3 regions of the Candidatus Paralachnospira sp. LCP21S3_A2 genome follow, and region 3 is predicted to be linked to each of the others. Evidence: a T-box and tRNA genes for the amino acid it is inferred to sense, from the RefSeq annotation. Region 3 holds a T-box; the other regions hold tRNA genes.
The links. The T-box of region 3 lies ahead of leuS (leucine--tRNA ligase). A T-box ahead of a tRNA ligase gene usually reads a tRNA of that ligase, here a tRNA-Leu.
Positions count from the first base shown of each region.

Region 1: it has a tRNA-Leu gene. The T-box ahead of leuS (leucine--tRNA ligase) is inferred to sense a tRNA for this amino acid. The anticodon was not compared.
Region 2: it has a tRNA-Leu gene. The T-box ahead of leuS (leucine--tRNA ligase) is inferred to sense a tRNA for this amino acid. The anticodon was not compared.

Region 1 covers NZ_JBQKGG010000004.1:44,130-50,699, forward strand. The annotation lists gene ACTQ3K_RS04900 (PadR family transcriptional regulator) at 1-1, shown strand, start outside; gene ACTQ3K_RS04905 (DUF1700 domain-containing protein) at 3-842, shown strand; gene ACTQ3K_RS04910 (hypothetical protein) at 839-1,606, shown strand; gene ACTQ3K_RS04915 (PspC domain-containing protein) at 1,634-1,822, shown strand; gene ACTQ3K_RS04920 (small, acid-soluble spore protein, alpha/beta type) at 1,964-2,158, shown strand; gene ACTQ3K_RS04925 (CBS domain-containing protein) at 2,252-2,668, shown strand; tRNA gene ACTQ3K_RS04930 (tRNA-Leu) at 2,740-2,820, shown strand; gene ACTQ3K_RS04935 (nucleotidyltransferase domain-containing protein) at 2,979-4,259, shown strand; gene brnQ (branched-chain amino acid transport system II carrier protein) at 4,323-5,675, shown strand; gene lepA (translation elongation factor 4) at 5,763-6,570, shown strand, end outside.
Region 2 covers NZ_JBQKGG010000008.1:68,291-74,860, reverse strand. The annotation lists gene scpB (SMC-Scp complex subunit ScpB) at 1-525, shown strand, start outside; gene proC (pyrroline-5-carboxylate reductase) at 536-1,333, shown strand; gene ACTQ3K_RS07730 (aminotransferase class I/II-fold pyridoxal phosphate-dependent enzyme) at 1,447-2,712, shown strand; gene ACTQ3K_RS07725 (pyridoxal phosphate-dependent aminotransferase) at 2,818-4,002, shown strand; tRNA gene ACTQ3K_RS07720 (tRNA-Leu) at 4,248-4,332, opposite strand; tRNA gene ACTQ3K_RS07715 (tRNA-Leu) at 4,551-4,635, shown strand; gene ACTQ3K_RS07710 (CidA/LrgA family protein) at 4,970-5,347, shown strand; gene ACTQ3K_RS07705 (LrgB family protein) at 5,340-6,035, shown strand; gene ACTQ3K_RS07700 (sodium ion-translocating decarboxylase subunit beta) at 6,507-6,570, shown strand, end outside.
Region 3 covers NZ_JBQKGG010000002.1:77,179-83,748, reverse strand. The annotation lists tRNA gene ACTQ3K_RS02335 (tRNA-Thr) at 1-21, opposite strand, end outside; gene srtB (class B sortase) at 235-1,065, shown strand; gene ACTQ3K_RS02325 (LCP family protein) at 1,069-2,112, shown strand; gene ACTQ3K_RS02320 (hypothetical protein) at 2,125-2,364, shown strand; gene ACTQ3K_RS02315 (galactokinase) at 2,573-3,856, shown strand; T-box leader at 3,914-4,141, shown strand; gene leuS (leucine--tRNA ligase) at 4,231-6,570, shown strand, end outside.

The sequences.
Region 1 (6,570 bases), on a different contig from region 3:
AGATGGACAGGAAAACTTATATGAAAGAACTGGCATATCTTCTTCAGGATATGTCCGAGGAGGAGCGGGAGGAAGCGCTTCAGTATTATGAGGATTACTTCGAGGACGCCGGACCGGAAAAGGAAGCCGAGGTGATCGCGGAGCTGGGAAGCTTGGAGCGGCTGGCGGCCATGATCCGGGCCGGAGTGAACGGCGGCTTTGAGGAGCAGGAAACCGAATACACCGAGCATGGCGTGGAGCATGACCGTTATAAAATGCCGGGCGGCGAGCTGGTCCCGCCGGAGATGGTGCAAAGAAAGCAGATCGGTACAGAGGGAAACGGCGGCCGGGAAAGCGGATTCGGAGAAACTCCGGAGCATGGCCGGAATGTTGAAACAGAGGAATATGCGGGAACCGGCGGTTCGGAGACATTCGGACAGGACAATACAGAAGCAGGACGGAAGAGGCGAAGGCATCGAAATCCGATCGTGGTATTTCTGATGCTCTGCGGCCTGATCATTGCTGTGCCTGTGGGCTTCGGCCTGTTCTGTCTGGCAGGAGGGATTTCCCTCGGGATCCTCTGCACGGCGGGAGGAATCCTGCTGGCGGTGATCATCAGCGCAGCGGCGTTTCTGTTCAGCGGAGTCGTATTGGTAGGCGTAGGGATCGGAAAGCTGTTTACCGTTCCGGCGGCCGGCATGATGATCGGCGGAGGCGGATTTGTACTTCTGGCGGTGGGCCTTCTGGCACTTCTTCTGTCGGTATGGTTCTGCGGAAAGGCCATTCCGGCGCTGATTCACATGATCGGAAATCTGTTTGGCTTTTTCGGAAGACGGCTCAGGAGAGGAGGGCAGGCGGCATGAAACGATTTGCAAAAGTCTGTCTGTGGACATCTCTGGCCCTCGGCCTGCTGGGGCTGCTGCTCATGTCCGTAAGCTTTGCCATGGGATTTCGGATTCGGTTCTGGGAACCGAAGACAACACCGGAGCAGATCGAAACGCGGAATGAGACGGTGCAGGGCGCGATCCGGAATCTTTCCTTTGAGGTGGAGGCCGGGAGCCTTTCGGTGGAGGAAGGAGATACGTTTTCTGTTGTGGGATACAGCAAAGGAAGCCGGATCGACAGCCATGTGGAGGACGGAACCTGGCATATTACCTCCGGACAGGAGGAAGAAAAGGGCGGCTCGCTGGTTGGCGGTTTTTATGTGGACGGACAGGGCATTTATTTAAAGAAGGCACTGGGTGAGGTCCATGTAACGATCCCACGGGATGCCGTTTTTGAACAGGTGGAGATCCGGGTAAAAGCCGGAGCCTTTCAGAGCGGGACGCTGGCCTGTGACGAACTGGAGGCTGAGGTAGAAAGCGGAAGTGCGACTTTTGAGCTTCTGGATATTGGAACGAAGGCGAAGATCCATGCGGCCACGGGAACCGTAGACGGAACGCTGGCCGGTTCGGAGGAAGACTATTCGGTGGAGATGGACTGCAGCCTGGGAAGTATTTCTGCCGGAAGCAGTGAGCTGGGAGGAATTGTCCTGGGCGAGGAACATTATGACATTGGAGAAAAGGATCTGGAGCTTTCCTGTGATCTTGGAGCAATTACCCTTTCCTTTGAAGAGGAAATGCGATAAAATAGAAACATAAAGGAGACGAAAACTATGGAACCGAAACGATTATACCGTTCAACAAGAGACAAACTGTTTTTAGGTGTATGCGGAGGAATCGGCGAGTATTTTAATATCGATGCGACCATTATCCGTGTGATCTGGGCGATCTTCGGCTGCACCGGCGCCGGGATCCTGGCCTACTTTATTGCGGCAGTGCTGATGCCGTCCGACCCGTCATAATACAGGTCTGACAGAACGCACCGCTGAAGCAAAGAAACGAATCAGGCGGAGGCGGAAAGCCTCCGGAACTGTGAATGGAATTTCAGAAACAGGCAATGCTCTTAGTAACCCGGAAAGGGAGAAAGGAGCATTGTCTGTTATATGGGAAAGAAAAAAGAGGGGCCGCTGGATCTTTCGGATTTAACACCGGAGGAGAAGCTGAAGCTGGAGATTGCCGCGGAGATCGGCGTTTATGACAAAGTGATAAGGGGCGGCTGGCGATGCCTTTCGGCAAAGGAATCAGGGCGGATCGGCGGCATGATGACGAAAAAGAAACGGGAACTGAAAAAATCTTAAGGCTTTCTAAAATCTCCCGGATTTGCTGGAAAGACGGCGGGAAATATGATACCATGATAACGATAAAGCTGCCGGAGGCAGAAGGGAGATACTATGAATATACTGTTTTTTTTAACGCCCAAAAGTGAAGTAGAATATGTGTTTGATGATTTTACCATCAGACAGACCATAGAGAAGATGGAATATCACCGGTTTTCTGAAGTTCCGGTCATTGACCGGGAGGGACATTATACGGGAACGATCACGGAAGGTGATCTTCTATGGTATGTGAAAGAACAATGGGATCTGAATATGAGTGAGGCGGAGAATGTGAGAATTTCCGGGATCGGCAGAAAGCGGAAGACGGCGGCAGTGTCTGCTGATGCGCGCATGGAAGATCTGATGGAAAAGGCTATGAATCAGAATTTTGTTCCTGTGGTGGACGATAAAAATATCTTTATCGGAATTGTGAAGCGCAAGGATATCATCGGCTATTTTTACAGACAGATGAGCGGAAAGCCGGAAGCGTAATCCATTGACTTTTAGAGACGGAAATGATAAGATGTTACTGCGTCGGCATGTTACCGGCGCAGTAATTTTTCGCGGATATGGCGGAATTGGCAGACGCGCCAGATTTAGGTTCTGGTGTCCATGACGTGCAGGTTCAAGTCCTGTTATCCGCAGGAACAGAGGCTCTGAGGAGAAACCCGGTGGGGAGAGATATCCTTGGGGCTTTTCTTTTTCATCATCAGGAGGGACAGAAACCGTGTGCCTGCTGCAGCAGTCTGTGTGGTTAAAGGAGTGCGCGGAAAACGACAGGAAACAGCCTGAAGGAGAGGCCATGAAGGAAAAAGGAAGAGAGAACAGGGCAGAAGAAAAAACGAATGGAATCGCAGAGAAAGCGGGAATGCAGGAACAGATGCGACAGACGGGGAAAGAGCTTCTGCTGCTGCTTCGCTGTGCATTAAACGGAGAGGCTGCCGGGATTTCCTGGGACGGCGAGGAATGGAAACGGATCTGGCAGCTGGCAAAGCGGAGCAATGTGGAGGCAGCGCTCTGGCCGGCGGTGAAGCCCCATGAGGAAGCATTGCCGGAGACGCTTCGAGGTCTGTGGAAGCAGGCAGGAACCATGGGAATGTACCGGGAACTGCAGTTTGATGTGGAACGGGAGCAGATCCTGGAGGCACTGGAGGCCCATGGGATTTCCTATCTGCCGTTAAAAGGGATTCTGCTAAAGGATGATTACCCGAAACCGGGAATGCGCTACATGTGCAACAATGATATTCTGTATGGCTATGTGGAGCCGGATCCGGCGGGCGGTTACTGCCTCAGAGGAAAGACGGAAGCAGATAAGGAGCAGGGGCTTCTGGAAGCGCAGAAGATTCTCTGCACGATTATGAAGCAGCATGGTTACGAAGTGGAAGGTCTGACGGGAAATCATGATGCCTTTCAGAAACAGCCCATATTTAATTTTGAGATGCACCGTACGCTGTTTGACCGGACAAGTCCGTTTCTGTCTTATTATAAGAATCCCTGGAAGCGGGCAGTCAGAAGGGAAGAAAATCCTCATCGGTATGAGTATTCCGTGGAAGATCAGTATCTGTTTATAACCGCCCATGCCTGGAAGCATTATGACGGAGGCGGATGCGGAATCCGGACACTGGCGGATGAAGCAGTGTATCTCCAGAGGCAGGGCGGTTTCATGGACTGGAATTATGTGGAAGCGGAGGCGGAAAAGCTGGGACTTGGCGAATTTGAAAAGGCGCTTCGGCGCTGCGCAAAGCATCTGCTTCTGGAGACGGGAGAAGCGGAGGCGGAGGACTGGGAGATGGCTTATTATATGCTGGGCTGCGGAACATACGGAACCATGGATAACCGGATCATGAGAACGATCAGCCGGCTGCAGATGGAAACCGGCGGAGATCAGAAGCAGGCGAAAAAGCGCTATGCCAGAAACCGGATCTTTCTTTCGGAGGAACAGTTACAGGAATATCATCCGTTTTTTTATCATCATAAATCGTTACGATGGATACTTCCCATTTACCGCACCGTGCGGGGTATGTTCCGCCATCCGGGACAGCTTCTGCGGGAATGGAGGATCTGGCGGCAGTATCGGGATTAAGAACCACGTGGATTTATAAAACGATCCGGATGTTGAAAAATGAAGAAGAAAGGGTGTGGAACTATGAAACGGACTCTGAACCGCAAAGAGCTCCTTCTGGTGGCCAGTATGCTGTTCGGCCTGTTTTTCGGTGCCGGAAATCTGATCTTTCCGGTTTATATGGGGCAGCAGGCGGGAAGAAACCTGCTCCCGGCGACACTGGGATTTCTGGTGACCGGAGTGGGGCTTCCGCTTCTTGGTGTGGCGGCACTGGGGATCAGCCGGAAGGACGGCGTACTGGAAATGAGCAGCCAGGTGGGAAAGGGCTGGGGGATCGTATTTACCGGCCTGCTGTATATGACGATCGGGCCGTTTTTTGCCATTCCCAGGTGTGCGACGGTCTCCTTTACGGTGGGACTGGAATCGCTTCTGCCGGAGGGCAGCCACGGGATCTGGCTGGCGGTGTTTTCCCTTCTGTTTTTCCTGGCGGTACTGTTCTTTTCCCTGCGGCCGGGAAAGATCCTGACCTGGGTGGGAAAAATTTTAAATCCGCTGTTTCTGGGCTTTCTGGGGATTTTAATGCTTCGGGCGGTCATAAGTCCCATGGGAGCCATTGGAGAGGCAGTGCCGCTCGGCAATTATCAGAACGCTGTATTTTTTCAGGGATTTTTAGAGGGATATAATACCATGGATGCGCTGGCCGGTCTGGCGTTCGGGATCATTGTGGTAAATGCGATCCGCGGCCTCGGTGTGGAGGATGCAGACGCAGTAGCAAAGAATACGGTGAAGGCAGGTGTATTCAGCTCGCTGCTCATGGCGGGAATCTATGTGCTGGTGGCCGTGGCAGGGGCCCAGAGCCGCGGAAGCCTGCCGGGCTGCGGAAACGGCGGCGAAGCCCTGCTTGGGATCGCCAGTCGGTATTTCGGTAAGGCAGGGGGGCTGATCCTGGTGGCAACGGTTGCGCTGGCCTGCTTAAAAACAGCAGTCGGTCTTCTCACAAGCTGCGGGGAGACCTTTCAGAAAATGTTTCCCGGCGGTCCGTCCTATCGGGCCTGGGTGGTGTCGTTCGGGATACTTTCGTTCCTGATTGCAAACCTGGGACTGGAAAAGATCATTTCCTTTTCGCTTCCGGTCCTTATGTTCTTATATCCGCTGGCGGTGACGCTGATCCTGCTGACCTTGTTCGGAAGAGCATTCAAAAACGATCGCAGGGTTTATCAGGCCGTGACTGTCTGTACCGGGCTTGCGGCGGCTTTTGATTTTATCCGGACACTGCCGGGAGCGGCAGTCTCCGTCCTCCATGCAGAGGGACTGATCGCATTCGGAGAACGGTTCCTGCCGTTTTCGTCCATCGGTTTTGGCTGGCTTTTACCGGCAGCAGTGGGACTGGGTATCGGGCTGGCAGTTCGAAGGATTACAAAGCAGGCAGAAGGATAGGATACTCCACAGGGAAAACGCTTGCAGGAAACGGCGTTCCGTTGTAAAATTACCGGAGACAGGTGAAAGAGAATCAGGAGGAACAGCATGGCGATTGACCAGAGTAAAATCAGAAATTTTTGTATCATTGCCCATATAGACCACGGCAAGTCTACCCTGGCCGACAGGATCATTGAGATGACCGGGCTTCTGACCAGCCGGGAAATGCAGGCGCAGGTTCTGGATAATATGGATCTGGAGCGGGAGCGCGGAATTACCATCAAGTCCCAGGCAGTGCGGACTGTTTACAGGGCGAAGGACGGGGAGGAGTATATTTTCAACCTTATTGACACTCCCGGTCATGTGGATTTTAATTATGAGGTATCACGAAGCCTGGCGGCCTGCGATGGCGCGGTGCTGGTGGTAGATGCGGCACAGGGAATCGAGGCTCAGACCATGGCCAATGTGTATCTGGCACTGGATCATGATCTTGAGGTATTCCCGGTGATCAATAAGATCGATCTGCCCAGTGCAGATCCTCAGCGTGTCATCGACGAGATTGAGGATGTGATCGGGATCGAGGCACAGGATGCGCCTCAGATTTCGGCTAAGGCAGGAATCAACATCGATCAGGTGCTGGAACAGATCGTGGAGAAGATTCCGGCGCCCGTCGGCGACCAGGCTGCGCCTTTGCAGGCGCTGATCTTTGACTCGGTTTATGATCCTTATAAAGGAGTCATCGTATTCTGCCGGGTCAAGGAGGGAACCGTAAAAAAGGGAACGAGGATCCGATTCATGGCGACCGGTGCGGAGTTTGAAACCGTGGAGGTGGGCTACTTCGGCGCAGGACAGTTTATTCCATGTGATGAGCTGGCAGCCGGAATGGTTGGCTATATTACGGCAAGCATTAAGAATG
Region 2 (6,570 bases), on a different contig from region 3:
GCCATGGGCGGATCCGTGGAGCTGAAAGTACTGGCACTGGCGGTGGAGCAGGACGAGGAAACCACAAGAAAGCTGGTACACAGCCTGGCGGATGATTATGACGCTGAGAAACGTGGTATGAAGATCATTGAGCTGGACGGCGCGTTTCAGATGTGCACCAGACCGGAGTATTATGAAAATCTGATCCGGGTGGCATCCCAGCCGAAAAAGTATGTGCTGACCGATGTGCTTCTGGAAACCCTGTCGATCATAGCCTATAAACAACCGGTGACGAAAATGCAGATCGAGCAGATCCGTGGGGTGAAGTCTGATCATGCGGTCAACAAGCTGGTGGAATATAATCTGGTGGAAGAGGTAGGCAGAATGAATGTGCCGGGCCGCCCCATTTTGTTTGGAACAACAGAGGATTTCCTGCGGAGTTTTGGCGTGACTTCCCTGGAGGAGCTTCCGTCCATGCGGCCGGAGCAGGTCGAAGAGTTCAAGCAGGAGGCAGAGGAAGAGGTTCAGTTAAAGCTGGATCTGTAGGAGGAGCGACATGAAACGAATTGGTTTTATTGGCTGTGGAAACATGGCGGGCGCTATGATTGGCGGGATCGTCGGGAAAAAGCTGGTGGCACCGGAGGAAATTTATGCGTCCAACCGCAGTCAGGGCGCCCTGGACCGGGCAAAGGAGCAATGGGGAATCTGTGTGACGCGGGATAACCGGGAAGTGGCAAAGGAATCGAAGATCATTGTTCTGTCGGTGAAGCCCCAGTTTTATGAGCTGGTGATCGGGGAAATCAGGGATGTGGTGACAGACGATCAGATCATTTTGACCATTGCACCGGGAAAGTCTCTCGGCTGGCTGGCAGAGCAGTTTGGAAGAAAACTGAAATTTGTTCGTTGTAATCCCAATACGCCGGCACTGGTGGGAGAGGGCGTTACCTCGGTCTCGCCCAGCCCGGAGGTGACAGAGGAGGAGCTTTCTGAGGTCATGGAGATCCTGGAGAGCTTCGGAAGGGCAGTGATCCTTCCGGAAACCATGAGCGAGGCAGTGATCGCGGTCAGCGGAAGCGCAGTGGCATATCTGTTCATGGTGATCGAAGCCATGGGAGATGGCGCGGTAGCGCTTGGCATGCCGAGAAAGCAGGCGTATGAATTTGCGGCGCAGGCCATGCTGGGGGCAGCAAAGATGGTTCAGGAGACCGGACTTCATCCGGGAGCCCTGAAGGATATGGTATGCTCTCCCGGAGGAACCACGATCCAGGCAGTTCGTGTTCTGGAGAAAAAGGGGCTTCGGAGCAGTCTTATAGAGGCTATGATCGCGTGTGCGGAAAAGGCGAAGGGAATGTAAATCAGCAGATAATGATTCAGCGTCAAGAGAAAATGTGCCCCGGGCGCTGAATTGTTTCAGGAATATAAATATAAAAAGGAAATGGGAAAACAACTGCCAGGAAGGAGAAAGACATGAAAAAAGTGACGGAGATGACGAGAACAGAGCTGGAAAGCCTTCACGAGGAACTGGTAAAAGCCTATGAGGACTATAAGGCGCAGGGTCTTTCCCTGGATATGTCCAGAGGAAAGCCGGCAGCAGCCCAGCTTGATCTTAGTAATGATCTGTTTGAGGCGCTGGATGATTACCATACGGAGTCTGGTCTTGATGCGAGAAATTACGGGGTGCTTGACGGAATTCCCGAAGCAAAGAAGCTGTTTTCGGAACTCCTCGGAATTCCGGCAGACCAGATCATTGTCGGTGGAAGCTCCAGCCTGAACCTGATGTACGATGAGATCGTCCGTCTGGTGCTGTTCGGAACCCATGGTGAGAAGCCCTGGAAGGATGTTAAGGTAAAATGGCTCTGCCCCAGCCCCGGATATGACCGTCACTTTGGCGTGACGGAAGCTATGGGCTTTGAACTGATTCCGGTTCCCATGACTTCGGAAGGTCCTGACATGGATGTAGTAGAAAAGCTGGTGGCTGAGGACGATACCATCAAGGGAATCTGGTGTGTACCGCTTCATGCAAATCCTACCGGTGTATGCTATTCCGATGAAACGGTGGATCGTCTGGCAGCGATGAAGACGGCGGCAAAGGATTTCCGGATCTTCTGGGATAATGCCTACGGTGTTCATCATGTATACGAAGAGGTAGCGTTAAAGGATATTTTCAAGGCCTGCAGGGATGCCGGTCATGAGGATCGTCCGATGTATTTCTTCTCTACCTCAAAGATCACCTTCCCCGGCGCAGGCATTGCCATCATGGCTTCCAGCCCGGCTAATGTGGAAGAGATCAAGAAACACATGGGTGTTCAGACCATTGGGTTTGACAAGCTGAATCAGCTTCGCCATGTGAAATACTTTAAGAATGCAGAAGGCGTCCGTGCCCACATGAAGAAGCTTGGTGAAGCAATCCGTCCCAAGTTTGATATGGTATTAAAGACTCTGAGCGCAGAGCTTGGAGAAACCGGTCTTGCCACCTGGTTAAGCCCTAAGGGCGGTTATTTTGTGGCACTGGATACGCTTCCCGGCTGCGCAAAGAGAACGGTAGCCCTTGCCAAGGATGCAGGTGTCAAGATGACCGGCGCAGGTGCAACATGGCCTTATAAGAACGATCCTCAGGATACCAATATCCGAATTGCGCCGACGTATCCGACTCTGGAGGAGCTGGATCAGGCTATCCATCTGTTCTGCCTGTGCGTGAAGCTGGCCGGCGTGGAGAAGCTTTTAGCAGAATAATATAGCGGAATAAAAGATCAGGAACCTGACGTATGGCTCACATACGGAGGTTCCTGATTTTGAGAACCGGAAAATCAATCAGATCATAAAATCAGGAGGAGAACGATGTTTGCAGAGAAAATGGTGGAGCTGGGAAGCCGCCGCTCCACGATCCGGGAAATTTTTGAATATGGAAAGAAACGGGCCGCTGTTGTAGGCAGGGAGAATATTTTTGATTTCAGTATTGGAAATCCCAATGTTCCTGCACCTCAGGCAGTGACAGATGAGATTGTCCGTCTGGCACAGACAGAAGATGCGGCGATGCTTCATGGTTATACCAGTGCCCAGGGGGATGCCGGTGTACGGGAACGGATTGCAGAGGCCATTAATCAGGCTCATGGGACCTCATTTCAGGGCGATAACCTGTATATGACGGTCGGCGCAGCTGCTTCTCTTTGCATTTGCTTTAAGGCCATTGCGGAAGCAGGAGATGAGTTTATCACGTTTGCGCCGTTCTTCCCGGAGTACAAGGTTTTTGTAGAAGGAACCGGAGCGAAGCTTTTTGTGGTTCCTGCGGACATCGAGCGTTTTCAGATCAATTTTGAGGAGTTTGAGAAGATGTTAAATCCCCATACGAAGGGTATTATTGTCAACTCCCCCAATAATCCCTCCGGCGTGGTTTATTCAGAAGAAACGATCCTCCGGCTTACAAAGATTTTAAAAGAAAAGTCTGACCAGTATGGTCATCCGATCTATCTGATCGCCGATGAGCCATACCGGGAGATCGCTTATGATGGTGTGAAGGTTCCGTATCTGACAAAGTATTATGACAACACCTTTGTCTGCTATTCCTACAGCAAATCCCTGTCCCTTCCCGGTGAGCGCATCGGTTATATAGTTGTGCCCGATGAGATGGAGGAGTCAAAGAAGGCATATGCGGCAGTCTGCGGCGCCGGCCGTGTCCTGGGCTATGTGTGTGCCCCTGCCATGTTCCAGCGTGTGGCGGCAGCCTGCACCGGCATGACGTCTGATATTTCTGTTTATCGGAAAAACCGGGATCTGCTCTACGACGCACTGACTGAAATGGGATATTTCTGTGTTAAGCCTCAGGGAGCATTTTATCTGTTTCCCCGCGCGCTGGAGGCCGATGCGAATGCCTTCTGTGAAAAAGCAAAGCAGTTTGATCTTCTGCTGGTGCCCGGCGATGACTTCGGCTGCCCCGGTCATGTGCGGATCTCCTACTGTGTTCAGACAGAGATGATCGAACGGTCTCTGGGAGCGTTTAAAAAGCTGGCAGAGCTGTATAAATAAAAGAAGAGAAAGACTTCCGGGCACCGTCATCCAGATCCGCCAGTCGCTTTCAGGCAAAGTTACCTCTGACGGATATTGGAAGTATCGGTACCTGGAAATCAAACACAGCAAAAAAGTGAAAGTCAGGAATGTTCCTCATTACCCGGCAGAAGAGGTGGAAGGAGGATTCCTGGCTTTTACAGTTATTGGGATAATCAGATAGTAGGAAATGAAAAAAGCGAACATCCAACTGAATGTTCGCTTCGTGCAGTTGGAGGGACTTGAACCCTCACGAGCGTAATGCTCACATGAACCTGAATCATGCGCGTATGCCAATTCCGCCACAACTGCATATTCTTTTTTGTTAAGAAACAACTCGTTTCTTTTTGCTTGTTCTGTGTTTTTTGTTGACCACCGAACAATCAGTAGTATACTCCGAATCGTCACAAATGTCAACACAATTTTGAAAAAAAGTTAAAAAATTTTTCCTGTAAAAAAATCGTCAGAAACTATTGACAATTATCACGTTCAATGATATTATTATACCTGCGTCAAGCAATTGACGGTTCGCAGTTGTGGCGGAATTGGCATACGCGCTAGACTAAGGATCTAGTGAGCATTGCGCTCGTGCGGGTTCAAGTCCCGCCAACTGCACTGCTAAGGCTCTTCGGAAACGAAGAGCTTTTTTTCGCGAAAGCTACAAGCCATGCCATCAGGAACGTTGTTTGCCCGGCATGCTTGCATGAACCGGGCAAACAACGTTCCTGATGATAGGGCGCCAGCCCGCGAGCGACAGCGCGAAGCGCTGGAGCGTGCATGGCGAAGAAAGCAGACCGGCCGGAAAGGGCGCCAGCCCGCGAGCGACAGCGCGAAGCGCTGGAGCGTGCATGGCGGAGAAAGCAGATGGCCGGAAAAGCCGCCAGTCCGCACGCGAAGCTCTGTCGAAATGGCCCGTAACATTTAGATAACTCTTGGAAAGGAGTCCCCTATGAATGCGATCAAATACTTAAAACAGCTTATGCTTATCATGTCCGTATCGTTTGTCGGTGAGCTCTTGAACCGTCTGCTTCCGTTTCCGGTACCGGGAAGCGTCTACGGTCTGGTCCTGATGCTGATCTGCCTTTTAACCGGTCTGATCCGTCTGGAGCAGGTAGAGGAGACGGCGGATTTTCTGGTGAAGATCATGCCGGTGCTGTTTATCGGTCCCTGTGTCAGTATGATCACCGTGGTTGGCGGACTGGCGGACGCGCTGGTGCCGATCCTGGTGGTTTGTGTGGTCAGTACCATAGTGGTCATGGCAGTGACCGGCTGGGTGGCACAGGCAGTCCTTGGACGAAAAAAGAATAAGGAGAATGATCATGAATAGCTTTCTTCAGAACAACGTGTATTTTGGCTTTTTTCTGGCCATCGGATCTTATCTGATCGGCGTATATTTACAGAAGCGGTTTCCGTATACAATTTTTAATCCATTGCTGGTCAGTACGCTGATCTGTATTGCGGTGCTTTTGCTGTTTCGGATCGACTATGAGGTGTTTGATGCCGGGGCATCACACATCACCTATTTTCTGACACCCTGTACGGTTTGCCTGGCCATTCCCATGTATCGCCAGATCATGGTTCTGAAAAAGAACCTGGCGGCGATTCTGATCAGTATTTTCAGTGGCTGTCTGGCAGCAGCGCTTTCCATTTGGGGATTATGTAAACTGTTTCACCTGAATGCGGAGGTATATCATTCCCTTCAGCCGAAATCAGTGACAACTGCGATTGCCATGGGCGTTTCCGAAGAGCTGGGTGGGATCACGACGCTGACGGTGGCCGCTGTGGTGGTGACCGGACTGTTTGGCGCTGTAGCGGCCAAGAGCCTGCTCCGGATCTTTCGGATCAAACATCCCATTGCCGTAGGGCTTGCCATTGGAAACAGTGCTCATGCACTGGGAACCAGCCGTGCCATGGAAATCGGTGAGCTGGAGGGAGCCATGTCCAGTCTGGCTGTGGTTGTCGCCGGAATCGTAACGGTGTTGCTTGCATCGATTTTTTCCGGACTGATTTCCTAGAGAGCGGTCTGAAGCAGATAAAGGCGGCAGTGAATAACCGGATTGGAAACGAGTATTTTTCTGTCAAAACAAAAAAAGGGTTGAGAAAATCAAAAAGAACGAGTATTATATACATAACGTAACAATAAGGGGAGTAGCCGGCATGAAAATGGATTCCATGGCGTCAGTACGGTCGTAAGACCCGCCGGGAATTGAAATGGCGAGACTTTATTGCAGCTTATTCAGGCTGCAATAAAGTCTCGCTTTCTTTTTCGCGAAAGCTACAAGCCATGCCATCCGAAACATCTGTGCCCGAGCATGCTTGCATGAACCGGGCAAACGATGTTTCGGATGATAGGGCGCCAGCCCGCGAGCGACAGCGCGAAGCGCTGGAGCGTGCAGGGCGGAGAAAGCAGGCGGCCGGAAAGGCCAGCCCGCGAGTGACAGCGTGCAAGGCGAAGCTGTGTGTAACGATTTGGAAAGGAGAATTTTATGGAGTTTTTATGGCAGGGCGTATTATCGATTACCTGGCAGCAGGCGGTCATGTATCTGGTAG
Region 3 (6,570 bases):
TACCGCCTGTGCCACGCCAGCATTCTTATTTTGTTCCGCTTCTCAGCGGCAACACGATAACTATACTATAAATGAACGGAGATGTCAACCGTTTTTTAAAAGAAATTTATTCGAATTTTTAAAACAATTAAAACTCTTTTGACGATTTAAAAATGGGATGACGGCGGCCTCTTGACCTGTAAAGCCGGGAGGAATATAATGAACTGGAATATATACAGAGAGAAAGGAACTGTCATGAAGCAGAAAAAAAAGAATCTCTGGCGGGCTGTGTTTGCGATTTCGCTGGCTGTGCTTGTCTGTGTTCTTGGTTATATTGTCTGGTATCTGTATCGGGATTATGAAGCAGAAAAGAAGTATGAAGCGCTTCAGTCCATGGCCCGGGAAACCGCGGAAGCGGAAACAACGACGGAGGCGGAAACTGATCCGGAGGGAAAGGACGGAGAAGCGGCGGAGCTTCCGGATGGAATCTTTCAGGATCTGGAAAATCCCATTGATTTTAAAAAGCTTTCAGAGGTAAATCCGGAGATTTATGCCTGGATACGGATTCCCGATACGAACATTGATTATCCCATTGTTCAGAGGGAAGGGGACGATACGTATTATCTGACCCATGATATTTACGGAGAAGAGCGGGTGGCAGCCAGCATTTATACGGAGGACTGCAATCAGAAGGATTTTTCGGATCCCAATACGGTGATTTACGGTCATAACATGAAAAATAAATCCATGTTTCAGAACCTGCATCTGTTTGAAGATCCGGATTTCTTTGCGTCAAACCGATATGTCTACATCTATACGCCGGAACGGAGCCTGGTGTATGAAATTTTTGCTTCTTATACGTATGATGACCGTCATATCATGCATTCCTTTGATTTTACAGATCGGGAGGTGTACGCACAGTATCTGAGTGATATTTTTCATGTCCGATCCATGGATAAGAATATCCGGGAGGGCGTGGAGGTGACGGCAGACGATAAGATCATTACGCTGGAAACCTGTGTGGGAACCGGAGAAAAATACCGGTATGTGGTGCAGGCCGTGCTGCTTGGAGAAAAGGAGTCCTAAGGAATGGAAGAAACAAAAAAGAAAAAGAAGCTGTGGTTTCGCATTCTGATCGGTATTCTGATCACACTGGCGGCTTTTCTGGCTGTGCTGGCAGGTGTGTTTTTTTATCTCCGTGCCAAAGGGGAAAAGAAGCTGTCACAGACCGTTTCGGGGGAGACAGTCGGCGCTGTGGAAGAGGCTTCCGTGGAAAATGACGGGAAAACTGTGGTTTACAAAGGAGAAAGATACTGTTATAATGAAGATGTTGTTTCGATCCTGTGTCTCGGGATCGACAGGGAGCTTTCCCAGACCGGAACTGACCAGATCGGCGAGAATGGACAGGCGGATGCAGTGTTCCTGGCAGTGCTCAATAAGAAAACAGGCGCGCTTTCGTTTCTGAATATATCGCGGGAGACCATGGTTGATATCAATCGCTATAATGTGGAGGGAAGATTCCTTGGAACGCAGCGTATGCAGCTGTGTCTTTCCTATGCTTACGGAGATGGGAGAGAAAAAAGCTGTGAGAATACAGCAGAAGCCGTTTCTAGGCTTTTATACGGAATGCCGGTTCACGCGTATGCAGCCATTGATTATTCCGGAATTCCGGTGCTGAACGATGCGGTTGGCGGAATAACCGTGGAGGTTCTGGAGGATCTGACCGAAAAGGATCAGGAGCTTGAGCAGGGCGCTGTGGTGACGCTCCATGGAGAACAGGCGGAGACGTATGTACGATACCGTGATACCACGGTTCTGGATTCTAATAATTTCAGAATGGCAAGACAGAAGCAGTATCTGACCACCTTTTTAAAGCAGGTGCTGTCGGGAGCGGGGATTGGAGACATCCTTTCTCTGTATCAGAAAGCAGAAGATTATATGGTGACCGATATCGATCTGTCCCAGATGGCTTATCTGGCGTCACTGGTGCTGCAAAATGGAATCCATGATGGAACGATGGTTTCCATTCCGGGAACTGTTGTGAAGGGAGAGCAGTACGCGGAGTTTGTGCCGGATGAAGAAGCACTTTATGAACGGGTGCTGGAGCTTTTTTATACAAAGATAACAGAATAGGAGGAAATGACAATGAAGAAAAAAATGCTTGTACTGATCTGTACATTACTTCTGGCCTTTGGTATGACCATGACCGTAGCGGCTGAGGGAAGCCCGCAGGGAAAGAAGGATACCACGCAGACGGAAGATAAATCAGATAAGGCACCTGCAACCGGAGAAGGCCATGCGCTGATCTATGCGGCAGCCGCAGCGGTTCTTCTGACCGGAACAGCTGTCCTTTCTGCAGAGCGTCTGAAAAAGGCTGAAGCGTAAGAAAAACAGATCGGATGCTGGCTGCGTACCGGATGGGTGCGGCGGCCAGCGGATCTGGAAAATCGGAAACAGGAAAAGAAACCGGAAGCAGATCCCCAGTTGATGGAAATATTGTTTCCGGTTTTTATGATTTCAAAGTTCCTTTGTAAAAAACAGCTGCCGGTTTTTTTATAAAACACCGGATGACAGGGAATATCAGGGAGAAAAGATGGAGCAGACGAAAACAATATTGGAAAAACTCAATGCAGGGTTATATGATGAGCGACTGGAAAAGCTGTATGTGGATCCGGCACGGATTCCGGGCCAGAGAAAGCGTTATAGGAGAGCGGTTCTCCGATTTGAGGAACTGTTCGGGCCGGGATTGGCGGAAGTATACAGTGTGCCGGGGCGCAGTGAGGTGGGCGGAAACCATACGGATCACCAGCATGGGATCGTTCTGGCGGCTTCGGTGAATCTGGATGCGATTGCAGTGGTACGACGGATCGAAGAGCCGGTCATCCGAATCTTATCGGAGGGCTATGATCTGGTGACGGTGGAGCTTTCGGATCTGGAAAAACGGGCGGAAGAAGAAGGAAGCACGGCGGCGCTGATCCGCGGCATGGCAGGACGGTTTTCCAATCACGGGTACGGAGCAGTCGGCGGCTTCTGTGCCTATGTGACCAGCGATGTGCTCATCGGTGCCGGGCTTTCCTCTTCGGCGGCCTTTGAGGTTTTGGTGGGAACGATCATTTCCGGTCTGTTTTATGAGGGCAGGATCGATCCGGTGGAGATAGCCAGGGCAGCTCAGTATGCGGAAAATGTATATTTCGGAAAGCCCAGCGGCCTTATGGATCAGATGGCGTGTTCTGTGGGCGGCCTGATCCGGATTGATTTCCAGAACCCGGAGGAGCCTGTGGTCACGCAGATCCCGGTAGCGTTTGCTTCGTATCAGTACAGTCTTTGTATCGTGGATACGAAAGGATCCCATGCGGATCTGACACCGGATTACAGCGCAATTCCGGCGGAGATGAAGGCTGCTGCAGCCTGCTTCGGGAAGCAGGTGCTTCGGGAGGTGGACGAGGCGCAGTTTATGAAGGAAATTCCGAGAGTACGGAAAGCCTGCGGTGACCGGGCTGTGCTCCGGGCAATTCATTTCTTTTCGGAGAACCGGCGGGCAGATGCGGAGGCCAGGGCACTGGCGGATGGAAAATTTTCGGAATTTTTAAGGCTGGTAAAGGAATCCGGGGCATCGTCATTTCAGTATCTTCAGAATGTGTATACCTGTAAGCAGGTAAAAGAGCAGAGGATTTCTGTGGCACTGGCGGTCAGTGAGCAGGTGCTGGGTGAGGCGGGAGTCTGCCGTGTCCATGGGGGTGGATTTGCCGGAACGATTCAGGCATTTGTGAAACAGGAAGCAGTCGAATCGTATCGGACTGCACTGGACGGTATATTTGGTGAAGGGGCCTGCCAAGTGCTCCAGGTGCGTCCCGTCGGAGGCATAAAGGTTCTGTAGGAAATCGGACTGCAGTCTTGACAAATAAAACGTTGTGAGATAAGATAAATCCATATGAGAAAAACAAGGAAGAGAAGTAGTAGGGCGGAAATGCCGGAAACAGAGAACTGCCGGGCGGTGCGAGGCAGGGCCGGAGCCGACTGAACTGATCTCGGAGTTCCCGTACAGAACGAAAAGCAGGGCTTTTTCAGTAGGCGCGGGCGGGCATTCCCGTTACAGAATCCATGAGTGCACGGCTTTGCCGTGAAATAGAGTGGTACCGCGAATAAGCCTTTCGTCTCTATAAGAGAGAAGAAAGGCTGTTTTTGTTCCATGGAACATGTTTCGTGAAACAGAACGCTTCGCATATTTTTCAAGAAAGGACGTAAGAAACCATGGCAATCCCTTATAATCATAAGGAAGTTGAAAAGAAATGGACAAAGAACTGGGAAGAGCATCCCATCAATGTCAATGACGGAAAGAAACCGAAATATTACTGTCTGGATATGTTCCCCTATCCGTCCGGAAACGGACTTCATGTCGGACACTGGAGAGGCTACGTGATCTCTGATGTATGGAGCCGTTATAAGATGTTAAAGGGCTACTATATCATTCATCCCATGGGCTGGGATGCATTCGGACTTCCGGCTGAGAATTATGCCATCAAGATGGGTGAGCATCCGGCAAAGTCCACTGCAGACAACATCAACCATATCCGCGAACAGATCAAGCAGATCGCAGCAGTTTATGACTGGGATATGGAAGTCAATACCACCGATCCCGGCTTCTATAAGTGGACGCAGTGGATCTTTGTAAAAATGTTCAAGGCAGGGCTTGCTTACGAGAAGGAGATGCCTATTAACTGGTGTCCGTCCTGTAAGACCGGTCTGGCAAACGAAGAGGTCGTAAACGGCTGCTGCGAGCGTTGTGGTTCACCGGTAACAAAGAAGAATTTAAAGCAGTGGATGTTAAAGATCACCTCCTATGCGGATCGTCTGCTGGAGGATCTTGACAAGCTTGACTGGCCGGAAAAGGTAAAGAAGATGCAGACCGACTGGATCGGCAGATCCTACGGTGCTGAGATCGATTTCAAGGTAGACGGACGTGATGAGAGCATTAAGGTATACACAACCCGTCCCGATACCCTTTACGGTGCAACCTTCATGGTTCTGGCTCCGGAGCATGAGATGGCTTCCAGGCTGGCAACGCCGGAACAGAAGAAGGCTGTTGATGAGTATATTTTCCAGGCTTCCATGAAGTCCAATGTGGATCGTCTCCAGGATAAGGAAAAGACCGGCGTGTTCACCGGAAGCTATGCCATTGATCCCATCAACGGAGCAAAGGTTCCGATCTGGCTGTCTGATTATGTACTGGCAGATTATGGTACCGGCGCCATCATGTGCGTACCGGCTCATGATGACAGAGACTTTGAGTTTGCAAAGAAATTCGATATTCCGATCGTTCAGGTTATTGCACCGGACGGAAAGGAAAATCCGAACCTGACTGAAGCATATACCGGTCCCGGCATCATGATTAACTCCGGCGAGTTCAACGGTATGAAGTCTGAGGATGCCAAGGCAAAGGTTCCTGATATTATGGAAGAGCGCGGCCTCGGAAAGAAGAAGACCCAGTACAAGCTTCGTGACTGGGTATTTTCCAGACAGCGTTACTGGGGTGAACCGATCCCGATCGTACACTGTGAGAAGTGCGGCTGTGTTCCGGTTCCTGAAGAAGAACTTCCGCTGCTGCTTCCCGATGTGGAATCCTATCAGCCTACCGGTACCGGCGAGTCACCGCTGGCAGCCATTGACAGCTGGGTAAATACTACCTGCCCCTGCTGCGGAGGCCCTGCAAAGAGAGAAACCAACACCATGCCCCAGTGGGCAGGCTCTTCCTGGTACTTCCTTCGTTATGTGGACAACAAAAACGACAAGGAGCTGGTATCCAAGGAGAAGGCTGACAAGTATCTTCCCGTTGATATGTATATCGGCGGCGTAGAGCATGCCGTGCTTCATCTGCTCTATTCCCGGTTCTATACCAAGTTCCTTCATGACATCGGTGTGGTAGATTTCGATGAGCCGTTTGTCAAGCTGTTCAATCAGGGTATGATCACCGGAAAGAACGGCATCAAGATGAGTAAATCCAAGGGCAACGTTGTATCCCCCGATGATCTGGTAAGAGATTACGGCTGCGATTCCCTGAGAATGTATGAGCTTTTCGTAGGACCGCCGGAACTGGATTCCGAGTGGGACGAGAGAGGCATCGATGGAGTCAACCGTTTCCTGAACCGGTTCTGGAACGTGGTTCTGGACAGCAAGGAAGCAAATGTGGCGCCTACCAAGGAGATGGAGAAGCTTCGTCATAAGATGGTCTATGACATCACCAGCCGTCTGGAAAGCTTCAGCCTGAATACCGTGGTGAGCGGCTTCATGGAATATACCAATAAGATGATTGCTCTTGCAAAGAAAGAGGGCGGCATCGACAAGGAGACCCTGGAGACAGCCGTTACGCTGCTCGCACCGTTCGCTCCTCATCTGTGCGAAGAGCTGTGGAGCCAGCTGGGACACGACACCAGCGTATTCGAGGGCGGAAATACCTGGCCGGAGTTCGATGAGAACAAAATGGCAGACGATGAGAAAGAAATCGCTGTCCAGATCAACGGCAAGACCAAGTGTGTAGTGACACTTCCCGTAGACGTAGATAAGGAGACCGCCATCGCTGCCGGAAAAGAAGCT